4 regions of the Novosphingobium sp. 9 genome follow, and region 3 is predicted to be linked to each of the others. Evidence: riboswitches for the same ligand, from Rfam matches in the RefSeq annotation. Region 3 holds a riboswitch; each other region holds the start of a gene.
What was found. Region 3 has a riboswitch for cobalamin ahead of CI805_RS06090 (TonB-dependent receptor plug domain-containing protein). Riboswitches for the same ligand answer to the same signal wherever they lie in the genome.
Positions count from the first base shown of each region.

Region 1: another riboswitch for cobalamin. It lies ahead of cobW (cobalamin biosynthesis protein CobW); the one in region 3 lies ahead of CI805_RS06090 (TonB-dependent receptor plug domain-containing protein).
Region 2: another riboswitch for cobalamin. It lies ahead of CI805_RS19430 (TonB-dependent siderophore receptor); the one in region 3 lies ahead of CI805_RS06090 (TonB-dependent receptor plug domain-containing protein).
Region 4: another riboswitch for cobalamin. It lies ahead of CI805_RS03245 (HoxN/HupN/NixA family nickel/cobalt transporter); the one in region 3 lies ahead of CI805_RS06090 (TonB-dependent receptor plug domain-containing protein).

Region 1 is NZ_CP022707.1:255,991-261,832, reverse strand. It holds tRNA gene CI805_RS01275 (tRNA-Gly) at 35-108, shown strand; gene CI805_RS01270 (SDR family oxidoreductase) at 316-1,074, shown strand; cobalamin riboswitch at 1,329-1,562, shown strand; gene cobW (cobalamin biosynthesis protein CobW) at 1,755-2,828, shown strand; gene cobN (cobaltochelatase subunit CobN) at 2,857-5,842, shown strand, end outside.
Region 2 is NZ_CP022708.1:1,062,320-1,068,161, forward strand. It holds gene CI805_RS19410 (heme lyase CcmF/NrfE family subunit) at 1-1,060, opposite strand, end outside; gene ccmE (cytochrome c maturation protein CcmE) at 1,057-1,530, opposite strand; gene ccmD (heme exporter protein CcmD) at 1,530-1,673, opposite strand; gene ccmC (heme ABC transporter permease CcmC) at 1,673-2,410, opposite strand; cobalamin riboswitch at 2,781-3,031, shown strand; gene CI805_RS19430 (TonB-dependent siderophore receptor) at 3,231-4,628, shown strand; gene CI805_RS19435 (TonB-dependent receptor) at 4,604-5,416, shown strand; gene CI805_RS19440 (hypothetical protein) at 5,424-5,645, shown strand; gene CI805_RS19445 (hypothetical protein) at 5,666-5,842, shown strand, end outside.
Region 3 is NZ_CP022707.1:1,206,043-1,211,884, reverse strand. It holds gene CI805_RS06105 (ABC transporter ATP-binding protein) at 1-339, opposite strand, end outside; gene CI805_RS06100 (FecCD family ABC transporter permease) at 336-1,301, opposite strand; gene CI805_RS06095 (ABC transporter substrate-binding protein) at 1,298-2,179, opposite strand; gene CI805_RS06090 (TonB-dependent receptor plug domain-containing protein) at 2,238-4,145, opposite strand; cobalamin riboswitch at 4,251-4,480, opposite strand; gene CI805_RS06085 (cell wall hydrolase) at 4,679-5,842, shown strand, end outside.
Region 4 is NZ_CP022707.1:654,705-660,546, reverse strand. It holds gene CI805_RS03255 (FUSC family protein) at 1-1,062, opposite strand, end outside; gene CI805_RS03250 (LysR family transcriptional regulator) at 1,062-2,000, shown strand; gene CI805_RS03245 (HoxN/HupN/NixA family nickel/cobalt transporter) at 2,155-3,186, opposite strand; cobalamin riboswitch at 3,371-3,623, opposite strand; gene CI805_RS03240 (TonB-dependent siderophore receptor) at 3,805-5,842, shown strand, end outside.

The sequences.
Region 1 (5,842 bases), 950 kb from region 3:
CGGCCCAGCCGGACCGGCCGAAACCGGCCCGGATGCGGGTGTAGCTCAATGGTAGAGCAGCAGCTTCCCAAGCTGAATACGAGGGTTCGATTCCCTTCACCCGCTCCATTTTCCTGATATTTCAATAGATTGACTGACGTTGGGCGCTTGTTGGTCGCTTGTGTCGTGGCTATCGCCCGTTCGCGCCTTGCGAGCAGGAACAGGCAAGAAATCGCCTGCTTCCGACATTCATCTTCGCGCGTCTGCGGCGCAAGGATAGCAGGGTTCCCGAGAGATCGGGCCTTCCTGCTCTGCAAGATGAAAGAGGTTCATTCCATGTCCGAACGCAAGATCGCCATCGTTACTGGCGGTAGCCGGGGTATCGGCCGCAACACCGTGCAATGCCTCGCCGCGCGCGGCGTCGCGACGATCCTGACCTACAATGCCAACCGGGAAGCCGCCGAGGAGGCCGTGGCGCTGGCCGAGGCGGCTGGGGCGCTCGCACTGGCGCTGCCGCTCGATGTAGGCGATGCCGCCTCGTTCGCGGACTTCGCGGGCAAGGTCGGTAAGGCTCTGGCCGCATGGGGCGCCGAGCGGTTCGACTATCTGGCGAATATCGCGGGCACATCGTCCGCCGCGAAGCTGGAGAGCATCACCGAAGCCGAGATGGACGCACTCTACCGGGTCCACCTGAAAGGCCCGATGTTCCTGACGCAGGCGCTGCTGCCGCTGCTGAACGACGGCGGGCGGATCGTGAACATTTCCTCGGGGCTGGCGCGGGTGCCGTTTGTCGGACGTATCGGATATGGCCCAATCAAGGCGGCGGTCGAGGCGCTGACCCGCAATATGGCGGCGGAACTGGGCGATCGCGGCATCGTCGTGAACACCGTGGCGCCCGGCGCTATCGCCACTGATTTCAGCGGCGGCGTGGTGCGCGACAATCCCGAGGTCAACAAGATGGTCGCCGCGCACACCATGCTGGGCCGCGCCGGGACGCCGGAAGACGTGGGGCCGGTGATCGCCGCGCTGCTCTGCGATCCGCTGGGCTGGATCAATGCCGAGCGGATCGAAGTGGCGGGCGGCATGAAGGGGTAAGAGATCGTTTGAAAAATGCCTGCGGGGCATTTTTAGGCGGCACCGGCCCGCGCCCCCACCCTACCACCCGCAGGATACTACCGTTGGGTGGTAGGGTGGGGGCGTGGGCCGGTGCCGCAAAATTCGCGTTCTGCGAATTTTCAAGCGAACTCTGAGAGATCGTTTCAAGAGATTGCGCATCGGGCGGGCCGAAGCGGATTGGCATTCGCGTCGGCCTCGTCTATCCGGGCGTTCGGAGAGCGGGCTCGCCCGCGCTCCGAACAGATCGCGCCGGTGCCCCGACAAGGGGCTTAATCGGGAATGCGGTGCGGAAGTTCGCTTCCAAATCCGCGGCTGTCCCTGCAACTGTAAGCGGATAGCGCGATGCACAGGCTCTCCTTGAGGGGGCGGCCACTGGACCCGCGCGGAACATCTCCGCGCATCCGGGAAGGCGTGCATCAAGCTGTGACCCGCGAGCCAGGAGACCTGCCGGCGCCCCGGTCGCTCTTGCCCAGGTCCAGGGGATGGCCTTGGCACGGTGAAGTTTTCCGTCTGAGCGACGAAACGGTGCGGCTGGGGCTGCACGGTTGCGTGGTCACGGGTGCCTGTCGCGCCCGCCCGTCGTCGCGCGCCGGTCGGAAGCAAGGCTCCCGGCAAGTCCCGCTGCGTGTCTCGCTCAAGGCGCGCGGGAAACTGTTGCCATGTCCGCTTTCGGATCGCCTGCCGCCGCATCTGCCTCTACCGATCTTGCCAAGGTGCCGGTCACCATCGTCACCGGGTTCCTCGGCGCGGGCAAGACCACGCTCATCAGCCACCTGATCCGCAATGCAGGCGGGCGTCGTCTGGCCGTGGTGGTCAACGAGTTCGGCACGATGGGCGTCGACGGCGACATCATCCAGTCCTGCGCGATCCCCGATTGCCCGGTGGAGAACATCGTCGAGCTCGCCAACGGCTGCATCTGCTGCACCGTGGCGGACGATTTCATCCCGACCATCGAGACGCTGCTGGCGCTGGAGCCGCGCCCTGATCATATCCTGATCGAGACGTCCGGCCTCGCGCTGCCCAAGCCGCTGCTCAAGGCGTTCGACTGGCCGGCGATCCGCAGCCGCATCACCGTAGACGGCGTGCTGGCGCTGGCCGATGCCGAGGCGGTCGCCGCCGGGCGGTTCGCGCCCGATCTCGAAGCGCTGGACGCTCAGCGCGCTGCCGATCCGGGGATCGATCACGAGACGCCGCTGTCCGAAGTGTTCGAAGACCAGCTCGCCTGCGCCGATATCGTGCTGCTGACGAAGGTCGATCTGGCGGGGCCAGAGGGCGTGGCCGCCGCGCGCACGGTGATTGCGGCCGAAATGCCGCGCGAGGTGCCGGTGATCGAACTGGCCGAAGGGGCGATCGACCCGCGCGTGATCCTCGGCCTCGAAGCGGCTGCCGAGGATGACCTCGCCGCGCGCCCCTCGCACCACGATGGCGAGGACGAGCACGAGCATGACGATTTCGACAGCGTGGTCATCACAGGGGGCGAGATCGCCGATCCCGAAGACCTCACCCGCCGCATCGAGGCGCTGGCGCGCGATCGCAATATCCTGCGCGTGAAGGGCCATGTCGCGGTGGCGGGCAAGCCGATGCGGCTGCTGGTGCAGGCGGTCGGCGCGCGGGTGCGCCAGCAGTACGACCGTCGCTGGGAGGCAGGCGAGCCGCGCGTCACCCGGCTGGTCGCGATTGCCGAGCGTGCCGATATCGATGCCGAAGCGATCCGCGCCGCGCTGATCGACTGAGCGGGGGTCCGGCAAGGCGAGCAGGCCGATGCACGTCATCTTCCGCGAAACGCACGGGATGGAGGAAACCGCCATCCCGCAGGATCTGGGGCAGGCGCCTGCGGATCTCGTGGTGCTGTCGTTCTCCGACAGCGACCTCGGCGCCTTCGCGGGCGGCTGGCACGCGGCGCGCGATGCCGACCCGGATTTCCCGACGCTGCGGCTGGCGAACCTTGCCGCGCTGCTGCATCCCTTGTCGGTCGATACCTATGTCGAGCGCACGCTGGAGGGCGCGAAGGCGATCCTCGTCCGGCTGATCGGTGGGGCGCCGTACTGGCGCTACGGCCTGCAACAGCTGGAACTGCTCGCCCGCCGTCGCGGGATCGCGCTGGCGGTGCTGCCGGGGGATGGGCAGCATGATGCGCGACTGGAAAGCGCCTCCACTCTGCCGCCCGAGGTGCTGGCGGACCTGTCCCGCCGTTGCGAGGCAGGCGGCGCGGATGCGGCGCGCGGGGCGCTGACGCTGCTGGCGCGCATCGGCGCCGGGTATCGCGGCGAGGTGCCGGAGTGTGTGCCGCTGCCGCTGGCCGGTGGCTGGCATCCGCAGTCCGGGCCGTGCGATCCCGACGATGTGGTGCCTGACGATGTGGCGTCTGACGGGCGTCCGCTCGCGTTGATCCTGTTCTACCGCGCCTATCTGGCCGCGCACGATGTCGATCCTTTCGCGACGCTGCACGCGGCGTTCGAGGCGCGGGGCTTCCGTACGCTCTCGCTTTATGTGCCCTCGCTGAAGGAGCCCACGGCGCGCGCGCAGGTCGAGCGCTGGATCGCGCGCCTGAAGCCCGCCGCCATCGTCAACGCCACCGCCTTTTCCGCGCGCGACGAGACCGGGCATTCGCCGCTCGACGCTGCGGGCGTGCCGGTGTTCCAGATCGCGCTGGCGACCGCCCCGCGCGAAGGCTGGGCAGGCAGCACACGCGGGCTTTCCGCCGCCGATCTTGCCATGCATGTCGTCCTGCCCGAGATCGACGGACGCCTGTTCGCAGGCGTCGCCAGCTTCAAGCAGGCGGGCGAGCATGACGCCGACCTCGGCCTCGCGCGCAGCATCCACCGTGCCGAGCCGGAGCGGATCGCCGCCATCGTCGCGCGCGTTGCCGCTGCCGTCGATCTCGCGCGCACGCCGCCATCGGCGCGCAAGCTGGCGCTGGTGCTCTCGACCTATCCCGGCAAGGCGCAGCAGATGGCACATGCCGTCGGCCTCGATGCGCTGGCCTCCGCCGAGGCGGTGCTGCACGATCTGGCCGAGGTCGGATACGACACGCATCCGGCGGGCGATCTCGCCACGGCACTTCAGACCCAGACCATAACCTGGCCGCTCGCCGCTTACCGTGCTGCGCTGGAAGGCCTCGATCCCGTGCTGAGGGACGAACTCTTCGCCGTCTGGGGCCAACCGGAGACCGATCCGGCGGTGCAGGGTGAGCGTATTCACTTTGCCGCCATTGCCTGCGGCAGCGTCACCCTCGCGCTCCAGCCTGAGCGGGGCGATGTGGCCGCGCGCGACGAGGATTATCACGACACCACCCGCTGCCCGCGCCACGGCTATGTCGCGTTCTACCTGTGGTTGCGTGCGCAGGGGCTTCAGGCGCTGATCCACATGGGCGCGCACGGCACGCTCGAATGGCTGCCGGGCAAGGCGGTGGCGCTGTCGGGCGCCTGCTGGCCCGAGGCGCTGATCGGGTCGCTGCCGGTGGTCTATCCCTTCATCGTCAACGATCCGGGCGAGGCCGCGCAGGCCAAGCGCCGGATCGCCGCCGTCACCATCGGCCATGCCCCGCCGCCGATGGTCGAGAGCGGCATCGGCGCAGGCCTTGCCCGGATCGAGGCGCTGCTCGACGAGTTCTCCAACGCCGGAGGCCTTGACCCCGCGCGGCGCGACCGCCTCCAGCTTGCCATCCGCGACGAGGCGGCGGCTCTCGGGCTGGCCGAGGAACTCGGGCTCGACAGCGCGATGTCGCTGGTCGAGGCGATCACCCGGATCGACCGCTTCGTGTGCGATGTGAAGGACAGCCAGTTCGGCGATGGCCTGCACATCTTCGGGCGGGGCGAGCAGGGCACTGCCGAGCGCGCCGGTCTGCTCGCCGCGCTGGACGGCGCGCGGGTGGCGCCGGGGCCTTCGGGTTCGCCCTATCGCGGGCGCAGCGATGTGCTGCCGACCGGACGCAACCTCTACACCATCGATCCGCGCGCCGTGCCATCGCGCACCGCCTATGAGCAGGGCGTGGTGCTGGCCGAGGAACTGCTGCGCCGCCATCTGCAGGACCATGGCGACTATCCGCGCGGGCTGGTGATCGACCTGTGGGGCTCGGCGACGATGCGCACGGCGGGCGAGGAGTTCGCGATGGCGCTGCACCTGCTGGGCGCGAAGCCGGTGTGGGACAATGCATCGGGCCGCGTGACCGGCGTGGAAATCCTGCCGCTGGCGATGCTCGACCGCCCGCGCATCGATGCCACCTTGCGCGTCTCGGGGCTGTTTCGCGATGCCTTCCCCACGCTGCCGGTGCTGTTCGGGCAGGCGGTGCGCGCGCTGTGCGAGCGCGACGAGCCCGAGGACTGGAACCCCTTCACCTCCGAAAGCGCCGGTCCGCGCGTCTACGGGCCGCAGCCGGGGCGCTATGGTCTGGGCATCGGCGGGGCGGCGGAAGACTATCGCGAGGCAGCGCGCATCGCTGCGGGTGAGGCGTGGCTGGCGGCCTCCGACCATGCGCTCGACACGTCCGACGGGCAGGCGGACCCCGAAGGCCTGCGTCGCCGGGTCGCCGGGGCGGATGCTTTCGTGCATTTGCAGGATCTGGCCGAAACCGATCTGCTGCTGGCGGCGGACTATGCCGCGCACGAGGCGGGCTTTGCCGCCGCGCAGGATGTGGCCGGGGGAAGCTCGGCGCTCTACCACCTCGACAGCCGCGATCCGACGCGCCCGGTCGCGCGCACGCTGATCGAAGAGATCGCCCGCGTGGTGCGGGCTCGTGCTGCGCATC
Region 2 (5,842 bases), on a different replicon from region 3:
CGCCCTCGCGGCTCACCGGCTCGAAGCGCGCACCTTCGTGGATGCGCACGGCGCGCAGGGCGAACAGCAGCAGCGCGCCGCCGATATAGAGCGCCAGCAAGGCGAGGATGAAGGTGCCGCGCGTCGGATCGACGGCAAAGGCATGGACGCTGGTCAGGATGCCCGAGCGCACCAGGAACGTGCCGATCATCGACATCGAGAAGGCGATCACCCCCAGCATCACCGTCCACACCCGCAGCGCATCGCGCGAGGCCAGCACATTCACCGAGTGGAACAGCGCGGTCGCCGCGAGCCATGGCATCAGCGAGGCGTTCTCCACCGGGTCCCAGAACCACCAGCCGCCCCAGCCCAGCTCGTAATAGGCCCAGTACGAGCCGAAGGTGATGCCCAGCGTCAGGAAGATCCACGCGCCCAGCACCCAGGGCCGCATCGCCACGGCAAAGGCGCGCCCCGCCTCCCCGCTCGCCAACGCGCCCACCGCAAAGCTGAAGGCGATCGAGAGCCCGACATAACCGAGGTACAGCGTGGGCGGATGGAACGCGAGGCCCATGTCCTGCAACAGCGGGTTGAGCCCCATGCCCGCAGGCGGCGCCGGATCGAGCCGGGCGAACGGGTTCGAGGCCAGCAGCAGGAAGGCATAGAAGCCAAGGCTGACGAAGGCCTGCGCCGCCAGCGTCATGCGCATCGTGCGTTCGGGCAGGCGATGCTCCAGCAGCGCGACCAGCGCGCCGGCAAGGCCCATCACCGAGACCCACAGCAGCATCGAGCCCTCGTGGTTGCCCCAGGTCGAGGCAAGCCGGAAGATCAGCGGCTTGTCCGCGCTCGAATCGCTGGCGACCAGCGCCACCGAGAGGTCCGTCTGAACGAAGCACCAGGCAAGGCAGGCAAAGGCCGCCAGCACCAGCACCCCCTGCACGACCGCTGCCGGACGGGCGAGCGCGCCGAAGGCTGCACTCTCCTCATTGTCACCGCCCCGCGCCGACAGCACGCCCGCCAGCAGTTGCAGCAGCGCCAGCGCGGCGGCCATCCACAGGGCAGCAAGGCCCAGTTCGGCGATCATTGCGTGTGTTCCACGAGGTCGTGTGCCTCCTTCGCGCTCATGCTCGCCATCTCGCGCGGCACGTACTTCTCGTCATGCTTGGCCAGCAGTTGCGTCGCCACGAACAGGTCATGACCTGCTGCTCCCGCCTCCATATGCCCTTGCGCCACGACGCCCGATCCCTCGACGAACAGCGAAGGCACGATGCCGGTGAAGCGCACGGGTACCCGCACCTTGCCGTCGGTCACATCGAAGGCCACCGTCACGCCATCGGCCAGCGTGTGCAGCGAGCCGCGCCGCACCATGCCGCCAAGGCGAACCTCCTGATCGGGCTTGGGCGGATGGGCAAGGATCTCTGCCGGAAGATAGAAATAGCTCGCCTCGCTGCGCAGCGCCCAGGCCGCCAGCAGCCCTGCCCCCAGCAGCGCCGCGATCGCCAGCAACACCAGCACCATGCGCTGGTTGCGCGCCTTCAGAGCCGATACCCGCATCAGCGACGGCGCTTGATCTTGTCGCGGCGCGCCTCGGCCCGCTTCATCGTCCACAGCGACCAGGCGACCAGCGCGATCGTCGCGCCCAGCGCCACGCCATAGGCGGCGATCACATAGGGCCAAGCATCGAAGGCCGCGCGCATCAGGCCGCCTCCTCGCCCAGCGCCATGCGGCGCAGGCGCGCATCGGCCTGCCGGTCCGCCAGGATCGCGCGCATCCGCGCCAGCACGCAGGCTGCAAAGATCAGTGTGAAGCCCAGCGTCGCTGCGAACAGCGGATAGAGAAAGATCGGCGCGATGGCCGACTTGCCCAGCGTGATGCTGGGCGGCTGATGCTGGCTGTTCCACCAGATCACCGAATAGTGGATGATCGGCAGGTTCACCGTGCCCACCAGCCCGAACAGGGCAGGCGCCAGCGGCGGCTCACCGCCCACCGACGCCTCATCGCTCGCCCGCGCCAGCGCAATCCACGCAAGGTAAAGCAGCAGCAGCACCAGCATACTGGTCAGCCGACCGTCCCACACCCACCAGGCACCCCACGCCGGACGCCCCCACAACGAGCCCGTCGCCAGACACACGGCGGTAAACACCGCCCCCGGCACCGCGCAGGCCCGCGCCGCCACCGGTGCCAGCGGATGGCGCCATACGACCTGCGAAAAACTCCCCGCCGCAATCCCCGACCACCCCGCCATGCCCAGCCACGCCGCAGGCACATGCAGGAAAATGATCCGCACCGTGTCCCCCTGAAGCCGCTCCGGCGGAACACAAAACAGCCCGAACACCAACGCCCCGCCCGCCAGCACGACACCGCCGATCAGGCACACCGGCAGCAAAACCCGCGCCAGACGCAAAAAACGAGCCGGATTCGCCAAACCGTGCATGCCGGAAGCTCTAGGGGCGGAACTCATCAACGATCTCGATTAATTCTTGCAGGCGTGAAGACGTCATTCACGCCTATCACTTCCCTCGCGCGTGTCGCGGAAAAACTGCGCGGGCCTTCATGGACACAGCGGTCATTCCAGACGAAACGGAGCCCTCCGAAATGTCCGGAAGACTCCGACTGTTCGTAAGATCAGGGCTGGAAAACAGAACTGCCAGCCTCAACCCTGCCAACCTTTATGCCGTGCGCCTGGCTGTTCGGCGCTGCCCCCTGCGGATCGCGAAGAAGGAAAGCGCTGCATCGGTGGATTGCACAATGCCGGTTGCCAGACCGATCCCCACGATCTAGCAAGCGAGCGCCTGCGGTTCATCCGCAGGCATGATCGCGCCGGTGCCCCGAAAGGGGCTTAATAGGGAACGCGGTGAGGATGGCCCCGGCCATCCGAATCCGGGGCTGTCCCTGCAACTGTAAGCGGTGAGCGAGATGCACATGCGCGGACGGGCGACATACCCCCGAGCCGCCAGCCACTGGGCCGGACGCTAAATCCTGCGAGGCCCGGGAAGGCCGTGTTTCGAGCGATGACCCGCGAGCCAGGAGACCTGCCGGCGTTCGGTCGCTCTTGCCTGGGTCCAGGGGATGGCCAGGGCACGGTACTATCCGTCTGAGCGACGACACGTGTGCGGTAGGAACCGCATGGACGGTCGTGCCGGTCGCAAAGGGGCGTCCGGCGGGCACGGCTGTCGCCGTCGTGGGTGCCGACTTTGTCGCTGCCGTGCGCGCGGAGGGTTCCTGCCGGTTCGCCAGACGCCGGGGACTATCCAATGCTGTTTTCCAAGACCCGTCTCGCGCTTTCGGGCGCTGTTCTGCTGCCTGCTTTCGGCGCGACGCTGCCGGCGCTCGCGCAAACCGAGCCGCAGGATACTTCTGCCGAAAATATCCTCGTTCTGGGTGCGAAGGACCGCACCACGCTGACCACGCCCAACGGCACCGGCAGCCGGTTGAACCTCACCCCGTTGCAGACCCCCGCCAGCATTGCCGTGCTCGATGGGGACACCGTACGCGCCCGTGGCGACATGTCGATCGCCGAGGCTGAATCGCGCGCGCCGGGCATCACCAGCGTCGCCAATCTCGGTAACGGCGGCACCGCGCTCGCCGCGCGCGGCTTCAGCGGTCAGGGCTCGGTCCTGCAACTGGTGGACGGCGTGCGCCTCTATCCCGGCGCGGGCACCATCACTTTCCCCACCGATCCGTGGATGGTCCAGCAGATCGACGTGCTCTCCGGCCCCGCCTCGGTGCTCTATGGGCAGGCCGCGCTGGGCGGTGCAGTCAACGTAGTGATGCGCGCGCCCGATGCGCAGAAGACCGAGGGCCAGGCCGAGATCGGCTATGGCTCGCAGAACACCTTCCACGCCGCCGCCGGGATCGGCGGGCCACTCGCGGATCAACTGTCCTACCGCGTCGATGCCAGCTATCGCCGCTCGGACGGCTATGTCGATCGCGGCGGATCGCACAGCCTCGCGCTGTCTGGCGCGCTGCGCTGGGCACCGAGCGACCGCCTGACCGTGACCCTGCGTGACGACTGGGGCGACAATCATCCCTCCAAATACTTCGGCACCCCGCTGATCGACGGCAAGCTCGATACCGCAATCCGCCATCGCAACTACAACGTGGACGATGCCAGCGTGTGGTTCCACGACAACCGCACCACCCTGCGGGTGGACTGGCACCCGTCCAACACGCTGACCTTCTCCAACACCGCTTATCGCCTGACGACGAAGCGGCACTGGCAGGATCTGGAAAGCTACTGCTGGGTCGGCGCCGACGGCTTCTGCCCCAATGGCTACAATGCACAGGCCGCGACACCGGGCACGATCTATCGCACCGACAATTTCGGCATCGACCATGACCAGACCCAGTGGGGCGATCAGGGCAGCATGACGCTGCAAACCCCGCTGACGGCAGGCCTGTCGAACACGCTGGTTACAGGGTTCGACGTCAACACCATCGGCTTCACCCACGGCAACGATTTCGGATCGGACGTGCAGGTGAGCGAGGTCGATCCCTACGCTTTCGATCCCGGTCAGTTCCTCGACACACAGGGTATCGCGCCGCGCTATCGCACCCGCACCAACGAATACGCGATCTTCGCCGAGGACCGGCTGGCGCTGGTGAGCATCTCTCAGTGGTCGGCGGCGTGCGCTATGAACACGATCAGGTGAAGCGCTGGACGATTGCCTATACGAATGACGGCAGCCGCAGCGATACCTTCGTGCTCGACAAGCGGCTGCACAACACCACATGGCGCGTGGGCAGCGTCTATCAGCCGATCTCCACCGTCTCGCTCTATGCCCAGTACGCCACCGGTGTCGATCCTTTGGGAACGCTGACGACCTATTCCACCGATCAGGTCGCCTTCAGCAATGCCACCGGCGATCAGGTGGAAGTGGGTGCCAAGGCCAGCTTCCTGAACGGCCACGGCACCGCGACGCTGGCCGCCTATCGCATCGTCAAGAAGCACCTGCTGGCCCAGCAGACGCTGACCAGCCCGATCGAGCAGGTCGGCCAGCGTTCGGCAAAGGGGATCGAGGCGTCGGTCTCGCTGGACCTGCCGCGCGGCTTCGGGATCGATGCCAACGGCTCGGTGCTGGATGCCCGCTTCGACGATTTCGTTTCGGGCGGGGTCAGCTACACCGGGAACACGCCGCCCAACGTGCCCGAACGCATGGCCAACCTGTGGCTGCGCTGGAATGCCACACGCCAGCTTCAGGCCCGCGCGGGCCTGCGCTATGTCGGGCGGACCTATTCGGACAATGCGAACGCCTTCCGCATTCCCGGTTACGCCACCGTCGATACGACGCTGTCCTGGGCACTGACGCCCAAGCTGGCGCTGGACCTGCGCGTCTACAACCTGCTCGACAAGGCGTACGCGATGACGAGCTACAACGACGAGCAGTGGATTCTGGGGCGTCCGCGCTCGGTGGACGTGACGCTTCGTGCGGGCTTCTGATCCCCTCGTGCGCCGGTCTTTCGGAAGGAAGACCGGCGCAGTTCGCGGCCTCGTCACCGACAAGGCGGTGCGGCGGTGGGTAATGCTGATCCATCGCTGGATCGGCATTGCCGCCTGCCTGCTGTTTGCGATGTGGTTCGCCTCGGGGCTGGTGATGCTCTACGTCCCCTACCCAGCCTTTCGGCGTCGCAGAAGGCCGCAGGCGCTCAGCCGATCGACGCGCGGCTGATCGATGTGCCGCCGCCCGTCATGACCATGCCGCAGTCGCTGCGGCTGGAAATGCGCGACGGCATACCGGTGTGGCGGATCGAGGGTTGGGACGGGACATTGCGCACACCCCCGGCAATACGAGGGCGCGTGCCCGCACCGGTCGATGCCGCCTATGCCGCGCGCGTGGCGGCGCGTTTCGGGCATGCGAAGACACGC
Region 3 (5,842 bases):
ATCGATCGCCGCCTGCGCCTCGCTGGCCGACGAAGCCACCCAGGGCAGCCGCCCGAGCGAGACCAGCGTCTCGACCGCGACGTCCCACGCCACTTCGGGCGCCTGCGGCAGATAGCCCATCCAGCGCCCGCGTTCGAGCGAGTCCATCTTCGCCAGCGGTGCATCGCCAAGCAGCACGTCACCGGAATCGGGCTTCATCAACCCGGCAAGGCAACCCAGCAGCGTCGATTTGCCCGCGCCGTTCGGGCCGCAGATCGCCGTCACCATATTGCGGTCGAACCCGAGCGAAATACCCTCAAGCCGCCCGCGCACCGTCACATCTGCCAGCGAGAGGCTCATATCGCCCCCCGGCGCATGCGCAGCAGCAGATGCAGGAAGAACGGCGCGCCCAGCAGCGCCAGGCCAATGCCCAGCCGCAATTCGCCGCCCTTCAGCGGCATCACCCGGCACAGACAGTCGGCAACCAGCAACAGCAGCGCCCCCGCCAGCGCGCTCGGCACCATCAGCGAGGACGGGCGCCGATCGGTAAACGGGCGCACCAGATGCGGCACGACAAGCCCGACGAAACCGATCACGCCCGCCACAGCAACGCCTGCCCCCACCGTCAACCCGACGCCAACGATCAACCAGACCTGCAGGCGCCACAAATCGACGCCCAGCGACCGCGCCGCACTTTCGCCCAGCGTCATCGCATCAAGGCTGCGCCCGGTCAGAAGCAGTGCGCCAATGCCCAGCGCCGTCAGCGGCATGGCCAGTTCGACATCGCCCCAAGTGCGGTCGGACAGCGCCCCCATCAGCCAGGTCACGATCTCGCTGACGGCGAAAGGCGACGGCGAAAGGCTGATGACAAGGCTGGTCAAGGCACCCGCGAGGCTGGAAATCATCAGTCCCGCCAAGGTGAACAGCGCAATGCCGCCGCTTCGCCCCGCCAGCAGTGCCAGGAGCGCCATGCCGCCCGCCCCGCCTGCCAGCGCAAAGATCGGAAGCGTGAAGGGCGCCGCTGCGTACCCCGTCCAGAACGAGAGCACCGCGCCCAGCGCGGCAGCAGGCGCCACGCCGAACAGGCCGGGATCGGCCAGCGGATTGCGCAGATAGCCCTGCATCGCGGCGCCTGCCGTACCGAGCCCTGCCCCCAGCACCACCGCCAGCAGCGCACGCGGCAGGCGCAGGTCCATCAGGATTGTCGAAACATGGTTAACGTGGGGATCGAAGGGATTGAACCACACCCGGCCGGTCAGCAGCGAGAGCGGAAGTGCAAGAAGCAGCAGACCACTCAGGCTCAGCAGCAGGCGGACGTTCAAGGATGTCTCCCGGCTGCGAGGGCCTGCACCGGCGCGCTGCGACGGATCGCCGCCAGCCGCCGGGCAGCGCGCACGATCGTCGGGCCACCGCACCACAGCAGGTTGCCGGGCACTTGCGCGCGCGGCGTATCGGCAAGCTCGTCAAGCACCGGACTGTCGAGCATCCGGTCACGCACGCCTTCCGGCCCGCTCTGCGCAAGAATCACGCCCGGCGGATGGGCCAGCACCTGCTCCAGCGGCACGAAGTCGGCCTGTGTAAAACCTGCGGCGGTCGCGGCATTGGAAAAGCCGGTACGCTCCATCAGCTCGGAAATCAGGGTATCGCTGCCCGCAACGATGCCGCCGGTCTCCCACATCAAGGCAGGGACCTTGCGAGAACCCGCAGGCGGCGCGGCCGCCGCGAGCGCACGATCGATGCGCGCGACCAGTGCCTGGCCGCGCGCGCGGTTGCCGGCGACATCCGCCAGCATCCGCACCTGTGCTTCTGACTGCGCCACACTGGACGCAATGGGAACCGTCACGACCTTTATCCCCAATCCCTCAAGCGCCGTACGGGTGGACGGCGCAAGGAAGGAACTCGCGACCACCACATCGGGCTGCATCGCGATAACTTCCTCGACCGAATTTCCGATGGCGGGATAGCGCCTCGCTATCGCCAGGTCCATCGAACTCGACGCCGGATCGGCACTATAATCGGAAATTGCGCGCAACTGGCCGGGTACGGTCACTTCGGCAAGGATCGCATCGGTGCAGGGATTGATAGAAACGATTGCAGGATAGGCCTTGGCGCGCGGCGGCACGGGTTCGCGGAACCAGTATCCGAACAGCCCGCCACCAAGGCATGCTGCGACGGCAAGCCCCAGCGACAGGCGCAGCACGCGCGCCCGCCGCCGGTCGTGCGCCTCCCCCGGCGCGAGGCGAAGGGAGGCGTCAGGATCACATCGTCACGCGGATGCCGCCGAACACCGAGCGTCCGGCCGTGCCATAATCGGTGACAAGCTCGTACTTCACGTCGGTCACGTTCTCGACCCGAGCAAAGACTTCCACCTTGTCGGTGATCGGCATGGAGGCGCGGATCGTGCCGGTCGCCCAGCCGTCGATCTGCGTGGTATTGGCTGCATCGTTCCAGCTGTCGCTGACCATGCGCAGATCGCCGCCCAGCTTGAGGCCGTGCAGCGGGCTGGTCCAGTCGAGCGAGAGCGTGAGCGCATTGCGCGGACGACGCGCGAGGTCGAGGCTCTCGTTCGCATCGCCCGAGGTGCGGTTGACCGATTTGGTATAGGTGTAGACCGCCTGGGCATGGAGCGCCGGCGAGACCTGCGCGCCCAGCTCCAGTTCCGCACCCGTCGCGCGCGCCTTACCGACATTGGCATAGAGGCCATAGGGGCGCGCTTCGCACTGCTCGTCACCCACGCACGAAACGAAGTCGATCAGGTTGCGGGTATCGCGGCGGAAGCCGGTCAGCGCGAAGTAGAGCGGGCCGTTGCGGTCGCCATATTCGATCCCGGCATCGTAGGACCGGCTGCGCTCGGCCTTGAGCGAGGTATCGCCGTAGTTCGAATAGAGCTGGTAAAGCGACGGGGCCTTGAAGCCCTCGCCATACGAAGCGATCACGCGCCACTGGCCCACAACCGCAACGGAACCGTTGGCCCCGAAGGTCCAGGCGCCGCCGAAGCGCGAATGGTCGTCATAGCGGACGCCCGCCGCCAGATTCACGATCTGCGAGTACCAGCCGAGCAGCGCATGGGCGCTGGAGAGGTTGGCGTGATGGCGCGCATCGTCGCTCTCGTCCATGCGCGACCATTCGTGATCGGCCCCGAAGTCCAGACGCAGGTCGCGCCAGGCGTTCCAGCTGCCGGTCAGTTCGGCGCGGCGGCTCTGGCCATGGGTGAAGTAGCAGCTGTCCGAACCGCAATAGTTGTAGCTCTCGCCATAATAGCGGCGGCGGGTGTCCGACAGCTGGTAGGCGACGCCGAGGCTCAGCGTGTCGCCGGTCCAGTCGAGCGCACCGCGACCGCCGATCTCGCGGGTTTTCTGGTAATCGTCGGTATCGTCGAAGGTGATGTAGCTGGGCGCGGGATAACCATCGATATCGAGCTTGCCCTGCGTGTAACGTCCGGCGAGGCTGGCGGTGAGGCCCGGCATCAGCTCGACATGGCCATGGCCGCCCACGCGCCACTGGTGGAAACCGTCATCCTCGGTGCCGATGGCGGCCTGCGAGATGCCGTCGGTGCGGGTATAGCCGCCGTCGAGCGTGACGCCGTAGGTATCGCCGGACACGCCAGCGCTCATCTGCCCGTCGAAGCTGTTGCGCGAGCCATATTCCGCGCGCGCCTCGACGCCGTTGACATCGCGCGAGGTCACGTTGAGCACGCCGCCGATGGCATCCGAGCCCCAGACCACCGAATTCGAACCGCGCAGCAGTTCGATCTTGCCGATCGAGCCGGTCATCAGGTTGCCGAAATCGTAGCCGCCACCGGTCGCCGCGACGTCCGCCACGCGGATGCCGTCGACCATGACCAGAACCTGCTGCGAATTGGCGCCGCGCACGAACAGGCTGGTCGCCGAACCGAGGCCGCCGTTGCTGGCAATCGTCACACCGGGCAGGCGCTGCAGCACGCGGGTGATGTCGGGGCCCTGCACGCTGTCGATCTCGTCGGCGCCGATCACGTCGATGGGCTGGCCCGCCTTGTCGACATTGGTGGCGCTGCCGGTGGCGAGCACGGTGATGTGATCGTCGCGCACGGCATCGGCCGTGGTGATCGCGGCGTTGTCATCCTGCGCGAAAGCAGGCGCAGCGGCAGACAGGCCCAGCGCAGTGCCGAGCAGCAAAAGGGTCTTCACGTAATAGTCCTCCAAACCTGAACGAATATGCCGTTCATGGCGGAGGCCGCACGCGGGTGCTTTGCCCGGCGCGTGCCCGCTGCATCTCCGGAACTCCCCGTCCGGCGCGGAACGACCGTCATCGGCAGGTCTCCTGGCTCCCGGATCATCGTCGCGCCTGCCGCCTTCCCGGATCGAGGGACGATCCAGTGGCCGAATGGAAGCGCGGGCTCCCCGGTCACAGTTGCGGGGACAGCGCGGGCCTTGGGGACCGATCCCCGCACCCGCTTCCCTCTTAGTCCGCGTGCCTCCCCCCTGAAAGGCGACCCGCGAAAACCCATGACGTGACATGCGCGTTACCGCCCGCCCCGGAATCTGGCAAGCGCGGGCGTGCCTTGCGAGGCTCTCGTTAAGACCTTTGCGCGTATAGCGCGGCCATAAAGCGACACTGTGCAGCTTCGGGACAGGCCGCTGCGCGCAGATGCGCAGGCGCTCCCGAACGCGTATAGGGCGTGCAGACAGCGCGAACAGAAAGCAAAGCGCAAAGAGCAGACGTGACGACCCATTGGCTCCCTCCCGGCCTCGCGCGCAGCGCGTCGCCCGCAAGGATGCTCCCCGAGGCTGACGGCGCCCCTGCCGAAACGCCGGCATGGGAGCCGCGCCCGCGCGACTTCGCGGGACGGGTGGTTCGCGGCACCGGGCGCCGTCGTCAGCGCATCGTGCGCCGCCGCTGGTCGCTGGCAAGCGCCGCGCTCGCGCTTGTGGCGATCCCCGCCTTCGCCGCGCCCGGTGACTGGCAGCCCTTCCGCCTACCCGCCGCCGAGGACGACAGCCGGCAGGTCACGCCGATGCCGTTCGAGACCGCCGCAGGCTCGTTCCCCGGCGCGGCCTTCTATTACCTCGACCTTGCCCCGCCGACACCGCAGATCGGCGACGGCATCCATTCCGATGCAGACCTCGGCGATGGCCTGCCTGGCAGCACCGGCCCGGCGGCACGCTCGATGATTATCGACGATACGCCGCTCGATCACATGCGCGCGCTCCAGTGCCTGACGCAGGCGGTCTATTACGAAGCCGCGAGCGAGCCCGATGCCGGGCAGCGCGCAGTGGCGCAGGTCGTGCTCAACCGCGTGGCGCACCCCGCCTTCCCCAACACCGTGTGCGGCGTGGTCTATCAGGGCGCGACGAGAGCGGGCGGCGGCTGCCAGTTCACCTTCACCTGCGACGGCTCCTTGTCACGCAAACCGATGGCGCTGTTCTGGGACCGCGCCCGCGCCGTGGCCGCTGCCGCGCTGGCGGGCTACGTCTACGCCCCGATCGGCCTCGCCACGCATTATCATACGGTCCAGGTGCATCCCTACTGGGCGGACAGCCTGCATTACCTCGAAACCATCGGCGCGCACCGCTTCTACGCGCTGCAAGGCCCGGCAGGCGGCGCTGCAACCTTTCGCTTCGTCTATCACGGCGGAGAGCCGCTGCCGGTGCCCGGACGGATGGAGACGCCCGCCCAGCAGGCCGCCGATACGCTGGCCTCCGATCCCGTTGCCCTGCAGAAGGCCTATGCCGCGATGGCGCCTGCGCCCGCAGCTTCGGCCAGCCCGGTCGCGATGACGACACCCGCCCCGTCCTCCACACCGCCCTCCCCGCTCTACTCCAGCGAAGTGCGCGCCCGCGGCGGCGAAGATCTGTACCGCGCGCAGAACCTGCCGCAGACCACC
Region 4 (5,842 bases), 550 kb from region 3:
CCGCAGCGACAACCGGCGCCGGCGGTCATACGCGCCATGGTCGAGCGCACCGGCCAGCGTGGTGCAGCGGTGCCAGCCGTCGATCATGATCTCCAGACGGCCGAGAAAGTTCGCCAGCACCGCATCTTCCCAAAGCAGCGGATGCGCGAGCGTGGGCATCAGCGCGCGGGTCCGGCGCCGCAGGGCATCCCAGTCCGCCGGGCTGGTCTGGTGGTCGCCAACCGCCCGCGCCACATCCTGCCGCAGCACATCCACGCTTTCCGGAACCGCTGCGCCCAGCTGGCGCAGTCGGTCCTCCACACCGCCGATGAACGGCAGCAGGCGCGAAAGCTCCAGTTGCAACGCCCTTGTTGCGCGGGCGGTGGGCGAGCGAAAACCACTCTCGAACGAGAGGTGGACGATCAACTGGTGCAGGTCGTGCAGGTCGGTCGCCAGCTTGCGCCGCTCCGCCTCGCTGGCGTTGGAAGCCAGCAGCAGCGCGTCATGAAGCCAGCGGCGCACGTCACCCAGAATCGAATGAACCCGACGCCGGGTATGCGCCAGCGTCGATGTCGGCAGCACGACGATATGGACCAGCGTGCTACAACTGATGCCGAGCAGGATTTCCTGCAGGCGCAGCGCCGCGATCGTGAAGATGTGGCCGGGATCGGCAACCGAAGGAAAGCCGATGATCGCTGCGGTATATCCCGCCAGCGCGAAGGAATAGGATCGCGGGCTGCGGTCGAGCAGGCTGAGATAGCTGCACAGCCCCAGCCACCCGGCCAGCCCCAGACAGAGCAGTTCGGGCGCATTGACCAGTACCGGCACCATCAGCACCGCCACGATCGCGCCGGTGATCGTGCCCACGATACGGAACGCGCTTTTGGACAGCACCGCGCCCGCCAGCGGCTGCGCGGTGATATAGGACGTGATGACCGCCCAATAGGGCCGATCCAGCCCGATCCGCATGGCGATCCACAGCGCCGCCATCGCCGCGACGAAGGCCTTCAGCGCAAAGACCGCCTCGAACAGGTCGGTCCCTTGCGCGAGCGCGGTGATCCTACGATAGATGCGGCTGTCCAATGGTCGAACTCGAATCCAGTCATGTCGACGAGCTGTCGGCGCTGCTTGCCATCGCCGATGCGGGGTCTTTCGTCGCGGCAGGACGCCTGCTGGAGCGGCATCCGACCGTGGTGTCCAAGCGCGTCGCCGCGCTGGAGCGGCGTCTCGGCGTCCGGCTGATCGAGCGTACCACGCGCCGCATCCGCCTGACCGAAGCCGCCTTGCGTCTGGTCGACAAGCTACGGTCCGCCCGCAGGCTGATCGCCGAGGCCCAGCAGGAGGCCAGCGAAGGCGCCGTGCAGCTGCGCGGCAAGCTGCGGCTCGCGTTTCCCGCCGCGATGGGCCGCATGTGGCTGGCTGCGATGCTGCCCGATTTCCTCGCGCGCTATCCCGATCTGGAGGTCGAGGTCGACTATGCCGAGCGTTTCGTCGATCTGGTGGCCGAGGGCTATGATGCGGCGGTGCGGGTCGGCGTGCTGGCCGACAACCGGCTGATCGCACGGCGGCTTTGCGACCACCGCCGTATCCTCTGCGCCTCGCCCGGCTACCTCGAACGCCGGGGCATACCACAGGCGCCCGCCGAAATCGCCGCCCATGCCTGCCTCGGTTTCACGGGCTATGCCTCGTATCCGGAATGGCGCCTGTCTGACGGGAAGCGGCGCGAAACCGTGGAAGTGCGCGGCGCCCTGCGTGCCAACGATACCGCCGCGCTGCTCGAAGCGGCGCGTGCGGATGTCGGCATTCTGGGGGTCGGCGAATGTATCGTCGCCCGCGATCTGGCGGCAGGAACGCTTGTGCGTGTGCTGCCCGAATGGAGCTTCGACACAGAGGCCGGCATCCATATCGTGCGCCCCTCGGCCCGTCTGGCTCCGGCACGAACCACGGCTTTCGCCGAATGGATCATCGAACGGTTCACGCCCGCGCCGCCGTGGGATGCCCGACTTTCCGGCGAAGGCTGAGGACGCGGGGCAAAGGAAGAGAGGCGCAAGGGGGGGCATCGCGACTTTCCAGGGAAAAGCGGGAAAGTCCGCGCCCTTGCGCCCGAATTGCGCCTACGGCAATGCAAACAATTGCAGGACAATCCTGCATCTGTTGCAGCAATGGGGCGTTTTTCTACCCTTCTGCGTCGAGTCCGCTCCAGCGATAGACCGCATAACTGACCAGCCAGCAGACCACGAACACCGCGATAATGACGAAGCCCAGCGTGTTGAACTGGCCCGACAGCGCCGAAGCCCCGGACCAGACACCACCCGTCAGCCCGAACTTTTCCGACAGCAGCGCCGCCGTCTCGATCGAGCCGATCACCAGCGCGATCAGTGCCGAGATCGAGGTAATGACGATATTGTAGTAGAGCTTGCGGATCGGCTTCACGAAGGCCCACTCGTAAGCGCCCAGCATGATGACGCCATCGGCGGTGTCGACCAGCGCCATGCCCACCGCGAACAGCACCGGGAAAACCAGCACCGTACCCAGCGAAATCCCGTCCGCCGCATGCGCGCCGGACAGTCCCAGGATCGCCACTTCGGTTGCAGTGTCGAAGCCGAGGCCGAACAGGAAGCCCAGCGGCGCCATGTGCCAGGCATGGTTCACCAGCCGGAACACCGGGCGCAGGATACGCGCGATCAGCCCGCGTCCCGCAAGCAACATGTCGAGGTCGTCCTCTTCATAGCTGCCGCCGCGTCGCACCTGCTGGAAACGCTGCCAGACGCCGCGCAGGATCGCCAGATTCATGATCGCGATCACGAACAGGAACGTCGCTGAAACGATCGTGGCGATCACCCCGCCCGATTGCCCGACAGCCTTGAAATCCTCGATGGAACTGGCTGCCAATGCGATCGTGGTCGCCGCGATCAGGACGATGGCGGAATGCCCGATCGCGAACCACAGCCCCACCGTGACCGGGCGCTGGGCGTCCTGCATGAGCTTGCGGGTAACGTTGTCGATCGCCGCGATATGATCGGCATCGACGGCGTGGCGCAGGCCCAGACTCCAGGCGAGCAGCGCCGTGCCGAGCATGACCGGGCTGTGATGGAACACGCTGAAAGCCCAGCCCCAGACCAACAGATTGACGCCTGCCAGCACGGCGAACAGCAGCGTGATACGCCCTCGCAGCGAAACGGAAGGAGGATAGGAACTTGCGACCATGGCGAAACGGGAACCTCTGTCGGCGTCAGCGAACCTGACAGGGGCCTGCCGCAAGCGGTCGACGCGAGACATGCCGGACGGACGCCAGCCTGCGTCCGGCCCTGCCCGGCCGATGCGGCCCCTGCCGCACGTTGCGTCGCTCAGACGGAAGCGTTCCGTGCCTTGGCCATCCCCTGGACCCGGGCAAGAGCGACCGGACGCCGGCAGGTCTCCTGGCTCACGGGTCAAGGCTCGATGCAAGGCCTTCCCGAGCCTCGCACGATTTAGCGTCCGACCCAGTGGCTGGCGGCTCGGGGGGTTCTCGCCCGTCCGCGCATATGCATCTCGCTCACCGCTTACAGTTGCAGGGACAGCTGCGGAATGGGGCACGCGAAAGGCGCCCGCACCGCATTCCCTATTAAGCCTCTTGTCGAAGCACCGGCGCGATCCTGTCCAATGCTGACGTTACCGCCAATATCGAACCTGATCGTACCTATGGTGCCGTATCAATCCGTGCAAGCACCTTGCAGCGAAACCGAAAGGTCGCGCGTCACAAAACTGATATTGACTTGCAGAAGCTATTTCACATAGCGGGCCAACGCGCGGGCGTATAAAAACTGTTTGCAAGGGAATGTACGAATGAAGAGGGTTCTGACCGCCTTGGCCACCGGCGTCGCGACGTGCGCGCTGACCGTCACGGCCCATGCCGATGATGCTGCGGCAACAAGCGACACCGCCAAGAAATCCGAAGAATCGATCGTCGTGACGGCTCCTGCCACCCAGGACATCTCTTCGGCCACCGGCCTCCCCCTCACGATCGCCGAAACACCGCAGGCGGTGACGATCGTAAACCAGCAGCAGATCAAGGACTTCTCGCTGCGCAACGTAAACGACCTGCTCGACCAGGTGCCGGGCGTCAATGTGGAGCGGGCAGAAACGGACCGCACGCAATACGATTCGCGCGGCTTCACCATCACCAACTTCCAGGTCGATGGTGTCGGCATGCCTCTGCTCTCGGGCGGCATCGCCTACGGCAGCCTCGACACCGCGCTGTACGATCGCGTCGAAGTGGTACGCGGCGCCAATGGCATGATGACCGGCGTCGGCAACCCCTCCGCCACCGTGAACTATGTGCGCAAGCGCCCTACCGACACCTTCCAGGCCTCCGTCACCGGCTATCTCGGCTCGTTCGACGATCATCGTGTCGAGGCCGACATTTCCGGCCCGCTCAACTCTTCGGGCACACTGCGCGCCCGTGTGGTCGGCGCGCATGAAGACAGCGATTCCTACCTCGATTACTACCACGTAAACCGCAACGTGATCGGCGCCGTAGTCGCGTGGGACGTGACACCGGATCTCACCGCCACTGCCGGTTACAGCCGCCAGCAGAATAACGCCGATGGCGTGATGTGGGGCACATTGCCGATGACTTATTCGGACGGCAGCCAGATCAGCTACAAGCGCTCGGCCTCCACCGCCGCGCCATGGACCTACTGGAACACCCGCAACCAGAGCGCATTCGCCGAACTGAAGTACAATCTCGGCAACGACTGGTCGGTGAAAGGCACCTACACTTTCAACCGCATCCAGTACAAATCCAAGCTGCTCTACGCCTACGGCTACCCCGATCCGGATACCGGCCTCGGCATCTCGGGCATGACCGGGATCTACCCAACGGACTACAAGCAGGACATTTACAACCTAGACGCATCGGGACCGTTCCAGCTGTTCGGACGCCAGCACCAGTTGGCCTTCGGCGTTTCGACCGGTCGCAACAGCGGGCATGAATACGAAGGCTTTTCGGATACCTATCCCGATTATCCGGCGGTATCCGAAATCGGCAACGTCACCATTCCGGAACCGGACGACTATCCTACGCCCGTCCTTCAGGCCCGCACGATCGACCGCATCACCCGCGTCTATGGCGCCATCCACTGGAATATCACGGATCGCCTGACCGCCATCACCGGGGCTTCGGCCACCTGGCTCAAGTCCACCGGCGACAGCTATGGCGTGGATGAAGCGCGCAAGAACAGCAAGGTCACACCTTATGTCGGCGCGCTCTACGACATCACGCACAATGTGAAACTCTATGCCAGCTACACGGGTATCTTCAATCCGCAGAGCGAGGTCAACGCTGGCAACCAGCGCCTTGCGCCTGCGACCGGCAGCAGCATCGAGGCCGGTGTGAAGAGCGAGTGGTTCGGCGGCAAGCTCTATGCCACGGCCGCCCTGTTCCGTGCGCACCAGAAGAATCTGGCCGAAGCAGCCGGCACCTTTGGCGACGATGATGTCGGCCCGGCCGGCGGCACATACTACGTCGGCCAAACCACCACGTCGAAGGGCTTCGAGGTCGAAATCGCCGGCAAGATCACACCGAACTGGACTGTGGGCGGCGGCTATACCGGGTTCACTCTCAAGACTCCCGACGGCGAGCGCGCGTTCACCTATATCCCGAACCGCACGCTCAAGCTCAACACCACCTACACCATCCCGCAGTTGAACGACCTCAAGTTCGGCGCGAACCTGCGCTGGCAGGACGCGACCCACATTGATGACAGCACCGTGCAGGATGCAGAAGGGAACGACGCCGTTGTCCGCCAGGGCCACTATGCCGTACTCGATCTGATGGCCGGGATGACCGTGACCAAGGGCATCAAGGCCCAGATCGTCGTCG